3 regions of the Bacillus cereus group sp. BfR-BA-01360 genome follow, and region 2 is predicted to be linked to each of the others. Evidence: riboswitches for the same ligand, from Rfam matches in the RefSeq annotation. Region 2 holds a riboswitch; each other region holds the start of a gene.

Region 1 (5,619 bases), on a different contig from region 2:
GCGGAAAAGAAGCACAAAAAGAAGGGATTGTACAGCGTGTTTATAAGGAGAAATCAGGAGAAAATACGCTTGTCTTCATCTTATTAGAAAATGAGAACAAAGTATTTATGGTTTCTGCAAAAGACTTCCCGTATGCGATGTTTACCGAAGTGGGAGATTCCATTAAAATGGCGTATTTGGACACAGGGGAAACGATGTCTTCGGTATCTAAATTCACAAATGAAAATTTAAAAAAGTAAAGCGATAGATTTTCTATCGCTTTTTTTATGTTATAAAAAGGAAAGTAGCATATACTTGACGTATTTGTATTGATGTAACTATAATTGTTACGTTTGTTTAAGATATATCAATTTAACCTTATATTTATAGTAGAAAGGATGAATCTTACAAGTGAATGAAATGAATCACGGTGTATATAAGCCTGTAAAAACAAACAGGTTTTGGATGATTATTGTTTTAGGGACACTCACAGCAATTGGCCCATTATCTATTGATATGTACTTGCCTTCATTGCCAAAATTAATGGGGGATTTGCAAACGAGTGCCTCCCTTGCTCAGCTTACACTAACAGCATGTTTACTCGGACTTTCAGTAGGACAATTATTTGTTGGTTCTATTAGTGATATTTATGGGCGGCGCAAACCTTTGATTATTGCCCTTATTATTTATGTAGCATCTTCTTTACTTTGTGCGGTTGCTCCATCTATTTGGATTCTAGTGCTATTACGGTTTCTGCAAGGAGCTTCAGGTTCAGCGGGTATTGTCATATCCCGTGCGATGGTACGTGATATGTATACAGGCCCTGAGATGACAAAGTTCTTTTCGTTACTTATGTTAGTAAACGGGGCAGCGCCTATTTTGGCGCCTATTATTGGTGGACAATTGTTGCAATTTACTTCATGGCACGGTGTATTTATTGTTCTTGGCGTAATCAGTATTTGTATGTTAATATCAGTTATTTTTGTACTGCGTGAAACATTGCCATTAGAAGAAAGGATAACAGGAGGCGTAGCAGGGACGCTGTCGGTCTATGGGAAGTTATTGAAAGACCGCTTATTTATGGGGTATGCCGTATCACAAGGGTTCGTTTCAGCGGCGATGTTTGCTTATATTTCTGGATCGCCGTTTGTATTACAAAATATATATGGGGCATCGCCACAAGCATTTAGCTTATTTTTTGCGATTAACGGAATCGGTATTATTATTGCCAGTCAAATTACGGGCCGCTTGGCAGGAAAGGTAAGTGAAAAAGCGTTGTTTGTAGTAGGTATTGGAATTGCGGCTGTTGGAGGTACTTCCTTACTACTTACGATTGTATTTGGAATTGGATTAATCGGTGTATTATGTTCTTTATTTCTTGTTGTATCGAGTGTTGGTGTTGTATCAACAACAGGTTTTTCACTTGCGATGAGAAATCAAAAACAAGCGGCTGGAACGGCTGCTGCATTACTTGGTCTGCTACAATTTATCTCCGGGGCACTTGTTGCACCTTTAGTAGGTATCGGGGGAAGTAATACAGCGCTTCCTATGGGTGTTGTTATTGCGTTATGTGAAGCAGGTGCCGTTTTATATTATTTACTCATGGCAAGGCCTAGTGAAAGAAAACTTGTATTGCCAGAAAAACAAGATATAGACGCATAAAAAAGAGGTGGTTCAAACATAAATTGAATCACCTCTTTTCATATTATAACTATGGTGAGATTGGTTGCATAAAGTGACGATACTGTGACAAAAATGATGGTATGCACACAGAAAATGACGGTCAAAAGTGCAAAGTGTGAAGTGTTCTCGTTATAATAACAAGTGGAGATATGATGTAAGTTTCTATAGAAAGATTGTCAGGTAGATAAAAGGAGAGTAAAAGATGAAGAAAATATGGGGCGCAGCCTTGCTTGGGAGCATGCTGCTTTTAGCAGGGTGCGGTGGAAATCAACATACAAAGGAAACAAAAGAAAATGTGCAACAATCAGCAGATGAGAAAGAAGCTATGAAGGTATATCAAGATGTACATAAAAAGTATGATGAGAAAATGAATAAGGAATTAAATCAATCTGTACAATTATGGGGGCAAGCGAAGGAAAAAGGCGGGAAATCGATAGCTAACAAGCAGTTTAAAGAAGATGTTCAGAAAGTAACAAAGAGCATGTTAGAAGATATTGAGCATATTCGCACAGAAATTCGCGTACCAAAGTCAAAAGAACAAGAGCATAAGTTATATGAAGGTTTCTTAAATGAAACAGAACAAGCGATGAAAAAGTTAGATCAATTAGCAAAAGAAGAAGATTCATCATTAATTCGTGATATAGAAGTTCATTTTTCAACAGCTTCTACATACTATAAACGTTTCCAAAAAGAAGCACAAAACTAACCTTGCAATATGCAAGGTTAGTTTTGTATATGGCAGATTCTTTCTTGTCGAAATGTCGATAGAATGGAAAGCTAGATATTTCCTGTTAAGTAAAAATATAAAAACTGATTTTTCTAAAAATACCCATTTGGATTGACTTTTTGTTTTTTCAGAATTATAATTCGAAATATACAATTCAAAGTAAAGAATAATATAGTCATTTACTTATCCAGAGAGGTAGAGGGACTGGCCCTATGAAACCTCAGCAGCGGGTTCTGAAAGAAGAATACCGTGCTAATTCCAGCAAGCAACCAAAGCTTGAAAGATAAGTGATAGGCATAGGATAGATTAAAAAGCCTTGATCTTATTTTTTAAGATCAAGGCTTTTTATATTGCGGGATAAGGAGAGGAATTGGCAAAAAAACGCGAATAAAACAAAGTAAATTTATGTGTTTAGGGGGTATTTTGGTGTATATTGTAAAGAAACTATCAGTTATGGTGTTTACACTATGGGTTATTGTTACAGCTACTTTTTTAATCATGCATATTATACCTGGTGATCCGTTTTCATCAGATGCAAAGATTTTTCCTGAGGAAGTTGTCCAAAATATGAGGGCTAAATATCATCTTGATGAACCTTTATGGAATCAATATGTAGCGTATTTGGATGGGATTATTCATTTTGACTTTGGAGAATCTGTTCAGTCAACGGGTCAAGGAGTGGCAGAAATCATAACAACTGGCTTTGGACCATCTGCTGTTATTGGATTACAAGCATTTGTTATTTCGTTGTTAGTTGGAATTGCAGCTGGAACGTTTGCGGCTTTATATCATGGGAAAATCATTGACTATAGTGTGAGTCTACTAGCGATTTTAGGGATCTCAATCCCAAGTTTCATCTTAGCACCGTTATTTATTCAGGTGTTTGCAATTCAACTTGAGCTGCTTCCGGTTGCCTCTTGGGGAACATTTGCTCATACTGTATTACCTTCCTTTGCGTTAGCGCTTGGGCCAATTGCTGTTATTACAAGATTTGTTCGTTCGAATATGATTGAAGTTTTACAAAGTGAGTATATTAAACTAGCACGTGCAAAAGGAATACCACTTCGAACAATTATTATAAGACATGCGCTTCGAAATGCGATTGTTCCGGTTCTTACTTTTGTCGGACCACTTATGGCTGGTTTGTTAACAGGAACCTTCGTGATTGAGAAAATATTTTCCATTCCAGGGTTAGGAAAATATTTTGTAGATAGTATTTTTAACCGAGATTATCCAGTTATCATGGGAACCACTATTTTCTATAGTGCACTGCTCATTATATGTATTTTCGTTACGGATATCATTCATCGCATGATTGATCCGCGCATTCGTTCTATTACGTGAGGAGGGAAATTAAAATGGGGGCTTACGAAATCGATGATCAGCTATTGACGGCTGAAGATAAGAAAGCATTAACTGCTAATAAAGAACAGCAAATGATTAGTCGGAAAAAGGAAGTATTTCAAAAACTCATATCAAACCCAATAGCAATTATAGGGGGAGTCACTTTACTTTTAATCGTTATTTTTTCTCTTATCGGAGAAAGTTTAACGCCATATAGTGCAAATGAGCAAATAAAAGAAGCAACAAACCTCCAACCAAGTAGTGAGCATTGGTTCGGTACAGATGATTTAGGAAGAGATATTTGGGCACGAACATGGGCTGGTGGAAAAATTTCATTAGCAGTCGGATTGATCGCAGCAGCTCTTGATATCGGATTAGGTGTACTGATTGGTGGCTTTAGTGGATATGTGAGAGGGCGTAATCGTCTCGGTACGTTAATTGATGAGTGGATTGTAAGAGGAATCGAAGTGATGTATGGTATACCGTATTTATTAATTGTTATTTTACTATTAATTGTTATGAAGCCAGGACTGTTTACAATTATTCTTGCTCTTGCATTAACAGGTTGGATTGGAATGGCACGACTTGTACGAGCGCAAGTGCTTTCATTAAAACAAAAAGAATTTGTCATTGCTGCTGAGAGATTAGGAACATCTCATATGAAAATTATTTATAAACACCTAATTCCGAATTTAACAGGGATTATTATTGTGAATTTATCTTTTACGATTCCAGCTGCCATTTTCTCAGAATCATTTTTAAGTTTTATCGGATTGGGTGTACAATCGCCAGCAGCAAGTTGGGGAACGATGACAAACGATGCACTAGGAACATTATTAAGTGGGGAATGGTGGCAGCTGTTTTTCCCAGCGATAATGATTGCATTAATTATGTTTGCTTTTAATGCGATTGGAGATGGTTTGCAGGATGCAATTGATCCAAAAATTGTGAAACAAAATCGAAAGGGGAAAAAACATGGGGCAGCTCTTATCTTTAGAAAACGTAACGTTAGCCGTTGAAAAAGAGGATCGTAAACAACCGATTGTAAAACATGTTTCTTTTTCCATTCATGAAGGTGAAATAGTTGCACTTGTGGGAGAAAGTGGTTCGGGAAAAAGTGTAACAGCACAATCGATTATTGGCTTAAACCAAGAGTCAATTCGCACTGAGGAAGGGAAAATTTCTTTTCAAAATAGCGAATTAACAAACTTGCAAGAAGCTGAATGGAATCACATACGGGGAAAAGATATTTCTTTTATATTTCAGGACCCGCTTTCATCATTAAATCCAACAATGAAAGTAGGAAAACAGATTACAGAAGTAATCTTGCAGCATGAAAAGAAATCAAAGAAAGAAGCAAAAGCAATTGCGATTCAGTTATTAAATGATTTAGGCATACATGAAGCAGAACAGCGTTTCGAGCAATACCCCTATCAACTAAGTGGCGGTATGAGGCAGCGCATTTGTTTAGCAATTGCATTTGCTTGTCACCCAAAACTCGTCATTGCAGATGAGCCAACAACAGCGCTGGATGTAACAATTCAAAAACAAATTATGGAGTTATTAAAAGAGAGAAAAGAAAAACAACATACAAGTATTCTATTAATTACACATGACCTTGCGCTTGTACGTGAAGTAGCAGATCGAGTTGTTGTTATGTATGGCGGCCGTGTTGTAGAAAAAGGAATGATTCAAGAAGTCATTGAGTCACCGAAGCATCCGTATACAAAAAGTTTATTACAAGCTATTCCGAATATGGACGATTCAGAAAAGGTATTGCGGGCGATTGATGGAACAACACCATCGCTTGAAATATTAAATAGTTTTGGATGCCCGTTTGTGAACCGATGCCCAGTTGCGATGAAAGAATGTATTCATCGTTTCCC
Region 2 (5,619 bases):
CTTTATCTTGTATAATTCTCCCCCGCCTTAAGATTTCGAGAAGAATAAGGGGGGATTGGTGAGGGCTCACAATCAGTAGGGGAGGAAGAACTCCTACTGATTAAAGTTTTACTTTATCTAAAAGCGTGACAATGAATAGAAGATTGGGGTTATGAGTTTTAGAGAAAATAAGGGAGGAATTTACATGTATTTACACGGCACGAGCCGGATTAATGAACAAGGACACTTAGAAATTGGAGGGTGCGATACAACGCAGTTGGCGAAACGATATGGGACACCGCTTTATGTATATGATGAAACTGCAATTAGGGAAAATTGTCGTGCGTTTCACCATGCTTTTCAAAAAAGCGGGTTCTCTTATCAAGTAGCATATGCAAGTAAAGCGTTCTTGTGCATGGAGATGTGCCGAGTAGCATTAGAGGAAAATATGTCTTTAGATGTTGTTTCGGGCGGGGAGTTATATACCGCTTTACAAGCAGGATTTCCAGCATCACGCATTCATTTTCATGGGAATAATAAAACAGAAGAAGAAATGAGAATGGCGCTAGAAGCAAATATTGGATGTTTTGTAGTAGATAACTTTTTTGAATTAGAAGTATTACATGATTTAGCGGAGCAGTATAAAAAAATGGTGAATATATTGATTCGTGTCACACCTGGTGTAGAGGCGCATACACATGAATATATTACAACAGGCCAAGATGATTCGAAATTTGGTTTTGGTGTTTCAAACGGGCAAGCACTGCACGCTATGGAACGTGCATTAGAAAAAACAAATTATAATGTGTTAGGTATACATTCGCATATTGGTTCGCAAATTTTTGAAACAGCAGGTTTTATTCGTGCGATTGAAGTATTACATCATTTTTTAGAAGGAGTAAAAACAAAAACAGGTTATACAATTTCGGTGCTGAATGTAGGGGGGGGATTTGGTATTCGTTATACGGAATCGGATACACCACTTACTCTTGAGGCGTATGTGCAAGCTGTAACAGATGCGGTAAGAGAGCGATTTACAGCATGTGAGTATCCACTTCCGGAAATATGGATTGAACCTGGTCGCAGTATTGTTGGTGATGCAGGAACAACAATTTATACAGTAGGCGCAATAAAAAATATTCCTGGTATTCGTAAATATGTTTCAGTCGATGGGGGAATGACAGATAATTTAAGGCCTGCATTATATGGTGCACGCTATGAAGCGATGCTTGCAAACCGTGCAAATGTAGCAAACGAAGAAGTTGTCTCAATTGCAGGGAAATGTTGTGAGAGCGGAGATATGTTAATATGGGATGTTTATCTTCCGCAAGTAGTCTCTTCAGATCTATTAGCGGTGTCTTGTACAGGTGCATACGGGTATTCTATGGCAAATAATTATAATCGGATTCGTAGGCCAGCCGTTGTATTTGCGAAAGATGGAACATCTCAAGTGGTAGTGGAACGCGAGTCGTATGAAAATATAATTGGGAACGATCGCATACGTATAAACGAGCTCGTTTAAAATAAAAAGGAGTTGTTCAAAAGGGAACAATTCCTTTTTTAAATAAAAAATATAAAATATATCGGAAAACTAGGATTGAAAAAAATCAGAATTATGATACAATACGAATTACAAAGCTTATCAAGAGAAGCGGAGGGAACTGGCCCTATGAAGCTCAGCAACCTGCTCATAGCAGTAGCAAGGTGCTAAGTCCAGCAAAATGGCATCCATTTTGAAAGATAAGGTAACATATATTACCGAACAGTCTTTTCGAAATGGAAAAGATTTTTTTATGAATAAAAAGGGGGGACTGTTCGTGGGAGTGCGTGGACATTTTGATGAAGTAGCTGAAAAGATTCAAGCGATGCTTGCTGATATGAAATATGGTTCTATTACAATTGTTGTGCAAGATGGGAAAGTGATTCAATTAGAAAAAAGTGAAAAGGTACGCTTGAAATAAAAGCGCTGACTAGAAAAACTAGAGGCGGTTTTAATCTATTTTATTGGATTAAAACCGTCTTTTTGCTTTTTATAGGGGGAAAAACATGTTGACATATGAAACGTGGGAAGAAGACAGTATGTCTTTTTCTGAGAGAGATGAAACGAAAGGGGCGTTAGCTGTATTAGAGTGGGCGTATAAACAATATAATGATGAAATTGTATATGCGTGCAGCTTTGGGGTAGAAGGGATGGTTCTTTTACATCTTATCAATGAAGTAAATCCATTTGCTCAAGTTGTCTTTTTAGATACAAATGTTCATTTTTGCGAAACGTATGCGTTAATTGAGCGAGTGCGTCAACGATTTCCAAAGTTGAATATTATTGAGAAACAACCCGGACTGACGCTCGAAGAACAAGAGGATAAGTATGGAAAAGATTTATGGGAACATAATCCTAATCTTTGTTGTAAGCTTCGGAAAATTTTACCTCTTGAAGAATTGTTAGCGAATAAAAATGCATGGATTTCAGGATTAAGAAGGGAACAATCTGAGACGAGGAAGCATACAAAATTTATAAATCAAGATCATCGCTTTCAATCGATTAAAATTTGTCCGCTTATTCATTGGACATGGAAAGAAGTGTGGCGTTATGTGTATAAACATAATTTGCCATACAACCCATTACATGACGTTGGTTATCCAAGTATAGGTTGTGAGAAATGTACATTACCTGTAGGCAAATATGGAAGTTCAAGGGATGGCCGGTGGGCTGGATCGGTGAAAACGGAATGTGGACTTCATCACCAATGAAGTTTTTAGTGATCTGAAATAGAGAAAAGAAGGAGTATAGAAACATGACTGCAACAAATTTTTTAGTAAATCGTATTGATGAAACATATGATACAGCAAATATTGTACAAGAAATTGAACTAGACAGCATCGCTTTAAGTGACTTGGAACTGCTTGCAACAGGAGGATATAGTCCGCTTATCGGTTTTCTAGGAGAAGAAGAGTATCAATCTGTTGTAGAAACCATGCGATTAACAGATGGAAGTATATGGAGTATTCCAATTACACTTCCAGTAACAGAAGAAAAAGCAGAACAATTACAGGTAGGAGAAGAAGCTCTGCTCGTAAAAGATGGCGTCACATATGGGGTCATTCAAATAGAAGATATTTTCACGCCAAATAAGGAAAAAGAGGCATTATTTGTATATAAAACGACTGAAGATGCTCATCCAGGAGTGAAAAAATTATATGAACGTGCAAATGTATACGTAGGAGGCGCAATTACAATTGTAAAGCGGGTTGAGCATAAGAAGTTTGCTTCTTATTATCTAGATCCAAGTGAAACGCGTGAAATCTTTGAAAAGCGAGGTTGGAAAACAGTCGTCGGTTTTCAAACGAGAAATCCAGTTCATCGAGCGCATGAGTATATTCAAAAATCAGCACTTGAAATTGTAGATGGTTTGTTTTTGAATCCGCTTGTTGGAGAAACGAAATCAGATGATATTCCAGCGGATGTAAGAATGGAAAGTTATGAAGTGCTTTTGAAACATTATTATCCAAACGATCGTGTTTTCTTAGGAGTGTTTCCTGCCGCAATGCGTTATGCAGGACCGAGGGAGGCAATATTTCATGCATTAGTTAGGCGAAACTTTGGATGTACGCATTTCATTGTAGGACGCGATCATGCTGGAGTAGGAAATTATTATGGTACGTACGAAGCGCAGGAGATTTTTAAACTTTTCACAGTAGAAGAGCTAGGAATTACGCCACTCTTTTTTGAACATAGCTTTTACTGCAAGAAATGCGAGGCGATGGCTTCAACAAAAACATGTCCGCATGGAAAAGAAGATCATGTCATTTTATCGGGGACGAAAGTAAGAGAAATGCTAAGGGATGGTGACGTTCCGCCAAGTACGTTTAGCCGGAAGGAAGTCATTGAAGTATTAATTCGTGGTTTACAAAAAGCACGGTAACAGAATAAGGAGAGAATAGCATGGACACAAATATTACGTGGCATACAGCTTCTGTTTCGAAAGAGGAGAGAAGAAAGAGGAATGGGCACCATAGTTTTGTCATTTGGTTTACGGGGCTATCAGCTTCAGGAAAGTCAACGGTAGCAAATGCAGTTGCTAGAAAATTATTTGATAGAAACATAGGGAATTATGTATTGGATGGGGATAATATTCGGTACGGTTTGAATAAAGATTTAAGTTTTTCTGAAAGAGATCGCGCAGAAAATATTCGCCGTATTGGTGAGGTTTCAAAATTATTTGTTGACCAAGGAACGATTGTGCTTACAGCTTTTATCTCACCTTTTCGAGCAGATCGCCAGCAAGTGCGAGATATTTTTGAGAAAGATGAATTTATCGAAGTGTTTGTGAAATGTCCAATCGAAGAGTGTGAGAAACGAGATCCGAAAGGGTTATATGAGAAAGCGAGACAAGGGGAGATTAAGCTGTTTACGGGCATTGATTCTCCATACGAAGAACCGGAAAAAGCGGAATTAACTGTGGAAACAAACCGTTATTCCATTGAAGAGTGTGCGGAACAAATCATTCATTATTTACAAGAACGTAGCTTCATATAGGGGGATAGATTATGAGTTATGAAAAAGTATGGGCAAGCAATGAGAAATTAAATAGGACAGAGAAAAAGAAACTAGAGAAAGATGGTTTGGAGATTTTTAAAGAGATTCCGTATTATGCTGAAAACGGCTTCGCATCTATTCCGAAAGAAGAATGGGATTCCTTTAAATGGGCGGGGTTATACTTGCAACGTCCAAAAGAGGCAGGGTACTTTATGATGCGTGTTAATATCCCTTCTGGTATTTTAACGAATGAACAAGTGGAAGTATTAGCTTCTATTGCAGAAGACTATGGCCGTGATGTTCTCGATATTACGACAAGACAGGCAATTCAATTTCATTGGTTACAAATTGAACAAATACCGGATATTTTTAAGCGTTTAGAAAGCGTAGGATTATCAACAGCAGGAGCGTGCGGAGATATTACAAGAAATATTATCGGAAATCCGCTTGCTGGTATTGATCGTGATGAGCTCTTTGATACAGCGCCAATTGTAAAAGACATATACGAGTTCTTTCAACATAATGAGGATTTTTCGAATTTACCACGGAAATTTAAAATGTCTATTAGTGCTAATGTATATAATGCAGCAAATGCTGAAATTAATTGTGCAGCTTTTGTACCAGCGCGGAAAGAAATAGATGGAAATATAGTCGAAGGGTTTCACGTGCGAGTTGGTGGTGGATTATCAGCGCGTCCTTATTTAGCACAAGAACTCGATCTCTTTGTTCGCCCTCAGCAGGTGAAGGACGTAGCGATTGCTATTGCGACTATCTTTCGGGATTTTGGATATCGTGAAAAACGCCATTTGGCTCGTTTGAAATTTTTAGTAGCAGATTGGGGGCCGGAAAAATTTAAAGAAACATTACTAGAATATACAGGCCCTTTATATGAAAAGGGAGAGAGTGCTCTAAAAGGATGGAATGCCGGTTATTTTTATGGTGTGCATAAACAAAAGCAGGAAAATCTATCATATGTAGGCTTTAATGTGCCTGTTGGGCGGTTACATTCGGAGGAGTTCTTTGAAATTGCAAGAATTGCTAAGCAGTATGGAAATGGAGAAATTCGTACATGTAATTCACAAAACTTCATTATTCCCAATGTA
Region 3 (5,619 bases), on a different contig from region 2:
TACAATTCGGTAAGTGCCACCGTATACGTCTTCTGATATAAGAACATGGTCTCCTTGTGAGAGAAGAAGAAAGGCAGTAGAAATGGCTGCAATGCCAGAGGCAAAAGCAAATCCTTTTGTTCCCCCTTCAAGAAGAGCAATTATATCTTCAAGCGCTTCACGTGTAGGGTTACCTGAGCGACTATAGTCGTATTTTCCAAAGGAATCTACATCAAACTGATGAAAAGTTGATGTATTGTAAATTGGAACGTTAACAGCACCGGTTTGTGCATCATGTTTATACTTGTTATGCAGTAACAGTGTGTCTAAAGAGTAATTCATATTTTTACACCTTCTTTTGCATATTGAATTGCTTGCTGTAAGTCCTGAATTAAGTCATCGCTATGTTCAATGCCAACGGAAAAACGAAGTAGACGATTGCATACACCTCGTGCAATTCGTACATCTGTTGGAATATCAGCATGTGTTTGTGTAGCTGGATATGTCATTAGACTTTCGACGCCACCTAAGCTTTCAGCAAATGTAATAATAGATAAAGATTGTAAGAAAGGATTTATCCATTTTTCATCGCGAAGACGAAAGGAAATCATGCCCCCTCTACCTGGATAAAATACGTCTGTTACACCGTCTTCTTCTTTTAAATAGGTCACAATTTTATTTGCATTTTCTTCATGTTGCTTCATCCGAAGTGCCAAAGTTTTCATTCCTCGTATTAATAACCATGAATCGAAAGGACTCAATACAGCACCAGAAGCGTTATGGTAATGGGCAAGCTCCGCACAAAGCCCGCTTCCTTTTGCAACAACAAGCCCGCTTAATACGTCGTTATGTCCACCTAAATATTTTGTTGCGCTATGTAGAACGATATCAGCTCCATCAGTTAAAGGTTGCTGTATATACGGTGTATAGAAAGTATTATCTACAATAAGCAGTAAACCATGACGCTTTGCAATGGTTGCAACAGCTTGAATATCAGTTACTTGCATTAAAGGATTGGTAGGTGTTTCGATGAAAATTGCTTTTGTCTTAGAAGTAATTGCGTGTTCAATTTGCTCAATCGATTGTGTATCTATGTATCTACATCGAATATTCCACTTTTTCTCATGTTCAGAAAATAAACGATACGTTCCTCCGTATAAGTCTTCAGATACGATAAGTTCATCATCGGAGCGAAATAGAGAAAGCACAAGAAGAACGGCCGCCATTCCAGAACTACAGGCATAGCCTTGATCACCTTTTTCTAAATCAGCAATTGCGCGTTCTACAAGACCGCGTGTAGGGTTACCAGTTCGAGAATAATCAAATCCAGTTGATTTTCCAATTCCTTCATGGCGATAGGCTGTTGAAAAGTAAACAGGGGGATTTACCGTACCTGTACCCGTTTCACTACGGTTTCCAATTTGAGCTAATGTTGTTTCGATTGTTGACATAGCAACATTCCTCCTTTATGAGATGGAAATTTAAGTATATGGTAATAGAAAAATAAAAAAAGCCTTCAAAGAAGAAGGCTTTCATTCAAATAGAGTCTTCTTCTTATCTCTCAAATTATTTGATAATTTGCTGGAATTAGCACCTTATTAACAAGTTTGTTAATGGTTGCTGAGGTGTCATAGGGCCAGTCCCTCTACCTCTCTAGATAAGAATACTTTGTATGAAATTTTATTATGTGTTTAACTTTACAACAAAAGATAAAAGAATTGCAACTTTATTTTGAAATTTTTTTATTTTTTATATTTTTTGTTGACTTTCCTTTTTTTGCATGCTAAGTTTATTAGAAAATCAGCAAATTTTGTTAAAGGAGAACAGATTTCCTTTTAATAACATAAATAGTAAGAACAAACTCTTATTAAGAGCGGTGGAGGGAAAGGCCCTGTGAAACCCGGCAACCTTCAAACAATATGTTTGAAACGGTGCTAATACCTGCAAAACAATTGGTTTTGCGTGATAAGAGGTGGATCGATGAAGTCCCCCTCTTTAAGGTGAAGAGGGGGACTTTTTATATTGATAGAAAAGAGGGAGATAAGTGAAATTACTAGATTTGTTATCAAAAGGGATTGTAATTGGTGATGGAGCAATTGGTACATTACTGCATTCACATGGACTACAAAGTAGTTTTGAAGAGTTAAATATATCAGATCCAGATTTAATTGTATCGATTCATAAACAATATGTAGCTGCTGGAGCTGATGTGATTCAAACAAATACATATGGTGCAAATGAGGCGAAATTGCGTACATATGGCTTAGAAAATCAAGTTGTACAAATTAATAGAGCAGCAGTAAAACTCGCGAAAGCAGCTGCGAAGGAGCAAAATGCGATTTTAGGAACGATTGGTGGAATGAAACATATTGGTGCCGTTACGACAACGAATATAGAGCGAGAATTTATGCTACTTGAACAGGCTGGAGCGTTAATAGAAGAAGAGGTAGATGGGCTACTGCTTGAAACATTTTATGATGAATTTGAGCTCATACATGCTATCAAAGTCCTAAGAAAACAAACAGATATTCCAATTGTGGCACAATTAGCACTTCATGAGGCTGGTACGACCCAAAATGGAAATGATGTAAATGAGATATTAGCACAACTCATACATAATGGTGCAAATGTGGTCGGCTTAAATTGTCAATTAGGCCCACTTCCTATGACGGAAGCTTTAAAAATGATTTCGATTCCGAAAGACGGTTATTTATCTGCTTATCCAAATGCTGGACTTCCAAATTATATAGAAGGACGCTATATATACGAAGGAAGTCCGGCTTACTTCGAGACGATGACACCGAAGTTTATTGAACAGGGGGTTCGTTTATTAGGAGGTTGTTGTGGTACCACACCGGCACATATTGAAAGAATGAAACGTGCAATTGCCAATCAAGTACCTGTTATAGAAAAGACGGTTGTTTCAAGGCCGCCAATCATTCATACGCATTCGGAGCGCTTTAGAGCGCATAGTACTCTTGCAGAGAAAGCGAAAAAACAAACGACAGTTGTCGTTGAACTAGATCCACCAAAAACATTGGATACACAGCGTTTTTTTGAAGGAGCTAAAGCATTAAAGCGAGCAGGTGCTGATGCGATTACATTGGCTGATAATTCGTTAGCTTCACCGCGCATTTCAAATATGGCGATGGGAGCGTTATTAACGAAGCATGATATACCAGTACTTACTCATTTAACGTGCCGAGATCACAATGTAATTGGATTACAATCGCATCTACTTGGATTGTCAGTGCTAGGAATGGAAGAAGTACTCGCTTTAACAGGTGATCCAGCTCGGGTTGGGGATTTTCCAGGGGCTACTTCTGTATATGATGTATCGTCTATTGAGCTTATTAAGATGATTCAGGAGATGAATAATGGTCGATCTATTTTAGGGAAATCGATTGGTCCGGCAACAAGGTTTTCTGTCGGAGGGGCATTTAATCCGCATGTAAGACATTTAAAGGCCGCAGTAAAGCGGATGGAAAGAAAAATTGCAGCGGGTGCTGAATATTTCTTAACGCAGCCTATTTATGATAAAGCGTTGATTTATGAAGTATACAAAGAAACGAAACATTTAGAACAACCTATTTTTATTGGAATTATGCCTTTAGTAAGCAAGCGGAATGCAGATTTTCTTCATTTTGAAGTACCGGGGATTACGCTTCCAGATCAAGTGCGAGAAAGAATGAGAGAACATGAAACAGAAGCGGATGCGATTGAAGAAGGGATCGGTATTGCACAGGAGTTAATTGATGAAGCATTGAAATATTTTCATGGCATTTATCTTATTACGCCATTTTTAAAATATGAGATTACAGAACATCTTGTGAAATATATAAAGGAAAAACAAGAAGTGAGAGAGGAAGTAACAAATGAGACGAATTGAAGAAAGATTGCAGCAAGAAATCTTAATATTAGATGGTGCAATGGGAACGATGATTCAACAAGCCGATTTAACAGCTGATGATTTCGGTGGGGAAGAATACGAAGGATGCAATGAATATTTAGTAAAAACAAGACCAGATCTTATTTTGAATATCCATAAGGCTTATATTGATGCGGGTGCGGATATCATTGAGACCAATACATTCGGTGCGACGAATATTGTATTAAGTGATTATAAATTGTCTCATTTAGATGAAGAGTTAAACGAAAGAGCGGCACTTTTAGCAAGGCAAGCTGTGAAAGAAAGTCAGAAAGAAGTATATATAGCTGGTGCAATGGGACCAACAACAAAGGCGATTAGTGTCACTGGTGGTGTAACGTTTGACGAGCTAATGGAAGCTTATACAAGGCAAGCAAGGGGATTGCTACGCGGTGGTGTCGATCTATTGCTTATTGAGACAAGTCAAGATATGCGCAATGTAAAAGCAGCCTATTTAGGAATTCAAAACGCATTTGAACAGTTACATCAAACAGTGCCTCTTATGATTTCTGGGACCATTGAGCCGATGGGAACAACTTTAGCAGGACAAACAATTGAGGCGTTTTATTTATCAGTGGAACATATGAATCCATTATCAGTTGGCCTAAATTGTGCAACTGGACCAGAATTTATGCGCGAACATATTCGGTCTCTTTCTGAGTTGTCAGAATGCTATATTTCTTGTTACCCCAATGCAGGTCTTCCTGATGAAGATGGCCATTATCATGAGTCGCCCTCTTCACTTGCTGAGAAGGTGAAAAGTTTTGCTGAAGAAGGATGGATTAATATTATTGGAGGCTGTTGTGGCACAACACCAGAACATATAAGAGCAATAAAGGAGACGCTAGCATCTTGTAAGCCTCGTCAGTACGATGAGCGAGCAGGACATGGAATTAGTGGATTAGAGGCATTGCAATATGATGATTCGATGAGACCATTATTTGTTGGGGAAAGAACGAATGTAATTGGCTCCAGAAAGTTTAAACGATTAGTAGCGGAAGGGAATTTTGAAGAGGCAGCAGAAATCGCACGAGCGCAAGTGAAGAAAAATGCACATATTATTGATATTTGTATGGCAGATCCGGATCGTGATGAAGTCGAAGATATGGAAAACTTCTTAGCGGAAGTTACGAAAGTCTTAAAAGTACCCATTATGATTGACTCTACAGATGAAAAGGTGATGGCGAAGGCTCTGACATATATACAAGGAAAAGGTGTTATTAATTCAATTAACTTAGAAAATGGAGAAGAACGATTTGAGCAGGTTACGCCGCTTATTCGAAAATACGGTGCAGCTATTGTAGTCGGAACAATCGATGAAGAAGGAATGGCAGTTCGTGCAGAAAGAAAGTTGGAAATTGCAAAAAGGAGTTATGAATTATTAACAAAGAAATATGGGATACGTCCTTCCGATATTATTTTCGATGCGCTTGTTTTTCCAGTTGGAACTGGTGATGAAGAATATATTGGCTCGGCAGCCGCAACGATTGAAGGAATTCGTCTTATTAAGGAAGCATTACCAGAATGCTTAACGATTTTAGGAGTCAGTAATATATCATTTGGATTACCGCCAGCTGGGCGTGAAGTATTAAACTCTGTATTTTTGTATCATGCGACAAAAGCTGGATTAGATTATGCGATTGTAAATACAGAAAAATTAGAGCGCTATGCTTCGATTCCAGAGGAAGAGAAAAAGCTCGCGGATGCATTAT

What was found. Region 2 has a riboswitch for S-adenosylmethionine ahead of MR056_RS04390 (YezD family protein). Riboswitches for the same ligand answer to the same signal wherever they lie in the genome.
Positions count from the first base shown of each region.
Region 1: it holds a riboswitch for S-adenosylmethionine, as region 2 does, so the genes downstream of both, MR056_RS17020 (ABC transporter permease) here and MR056_RS04390 (YezD family protein) in region 2, are expected to answer to the same signal.
Region 3: it holds a riboswitch for S-adenosylmethionine, as region 2 does, so the genes downstream of both, MR056_RS13665 (bifunctional homocysteine S-methyltransferase/methylenetetrahydrofolate reductase) here and MR056_RS04390 (YezD family protein) in region 2, are expected to answer to the same signal.

Region 1 is NZ_JAKUFV010000021.1:56,389-62,007, reverse strand. It holds gene MR056_RS17035 (DUF3981 domain-containing protein) at 1-239, shown strand, start outside; gene MR056_RS17030 (multidrug effflux MFS transporter) at 382-1,641, shown strand; gene MR056_RS17025 (hypothetical protein) at 1,865-2,368, shown strand; SAM riboswitch class I at 2,570-2,679, shown strand; gene MR056_RS17020 (ABC transporter permease) at 2,816-3,733, shown strand; gene MR056_RS17015 (ABC transporter permease) at 3,748-4,752, shown strand; gene MR056_RS17010 (ABC transporter ATP-binding protein) at 4,709-5,619, shown strand, end outside.
Region 2 is NZ_JAKUFV010000003.1:148,097-153,715, forward strand. It holds gene lysA (diaminopimelate decarboxylase) at 185-1,501, shown strand; SAM riboswitch class I at 1,616-1,726, shown strand; gene MR056_RS04390 (YezD family protein) at 1,797-1,940, shown strand; gene MR056_RS04395 (phosphoadenylyl-sulfate reductase) at 2,026-2,730, shown strand; gene sat (sulfate adenylyltransferase) at 2,775-3,902, shown strand; gene cysC (adenylyl-sulfate kinase) at 3,923-4,516, shown strand; gene MR056_RS04410 (nitrite/sulfite reductase) at 4,528-5,619, shown strand, end outside.
Region 3 is NZ_JAKUFV010000014.1:4,324-9,942, reverse strand. It holds gene metC (cystathionine beta-lyase) at 1-321, opposite strand, end outside; gene MR056_RS13670 (methionine biosynthesis PLP-dependent protein) at 318-1,430, opposite strand; SAM riboswitch class I at 1,531-1,643, opposite strand; SAM riboswitch class I at 1,841-1,951, shown strand; gene MR056_RS13665 (bifunctional homocysteine S-methyltransferase/methylenetetrahydrofolate reductase) at 2,024-3,868, shown strand; gene metH (methionine synthase) at 3,855-5,619, shown strand, end outside.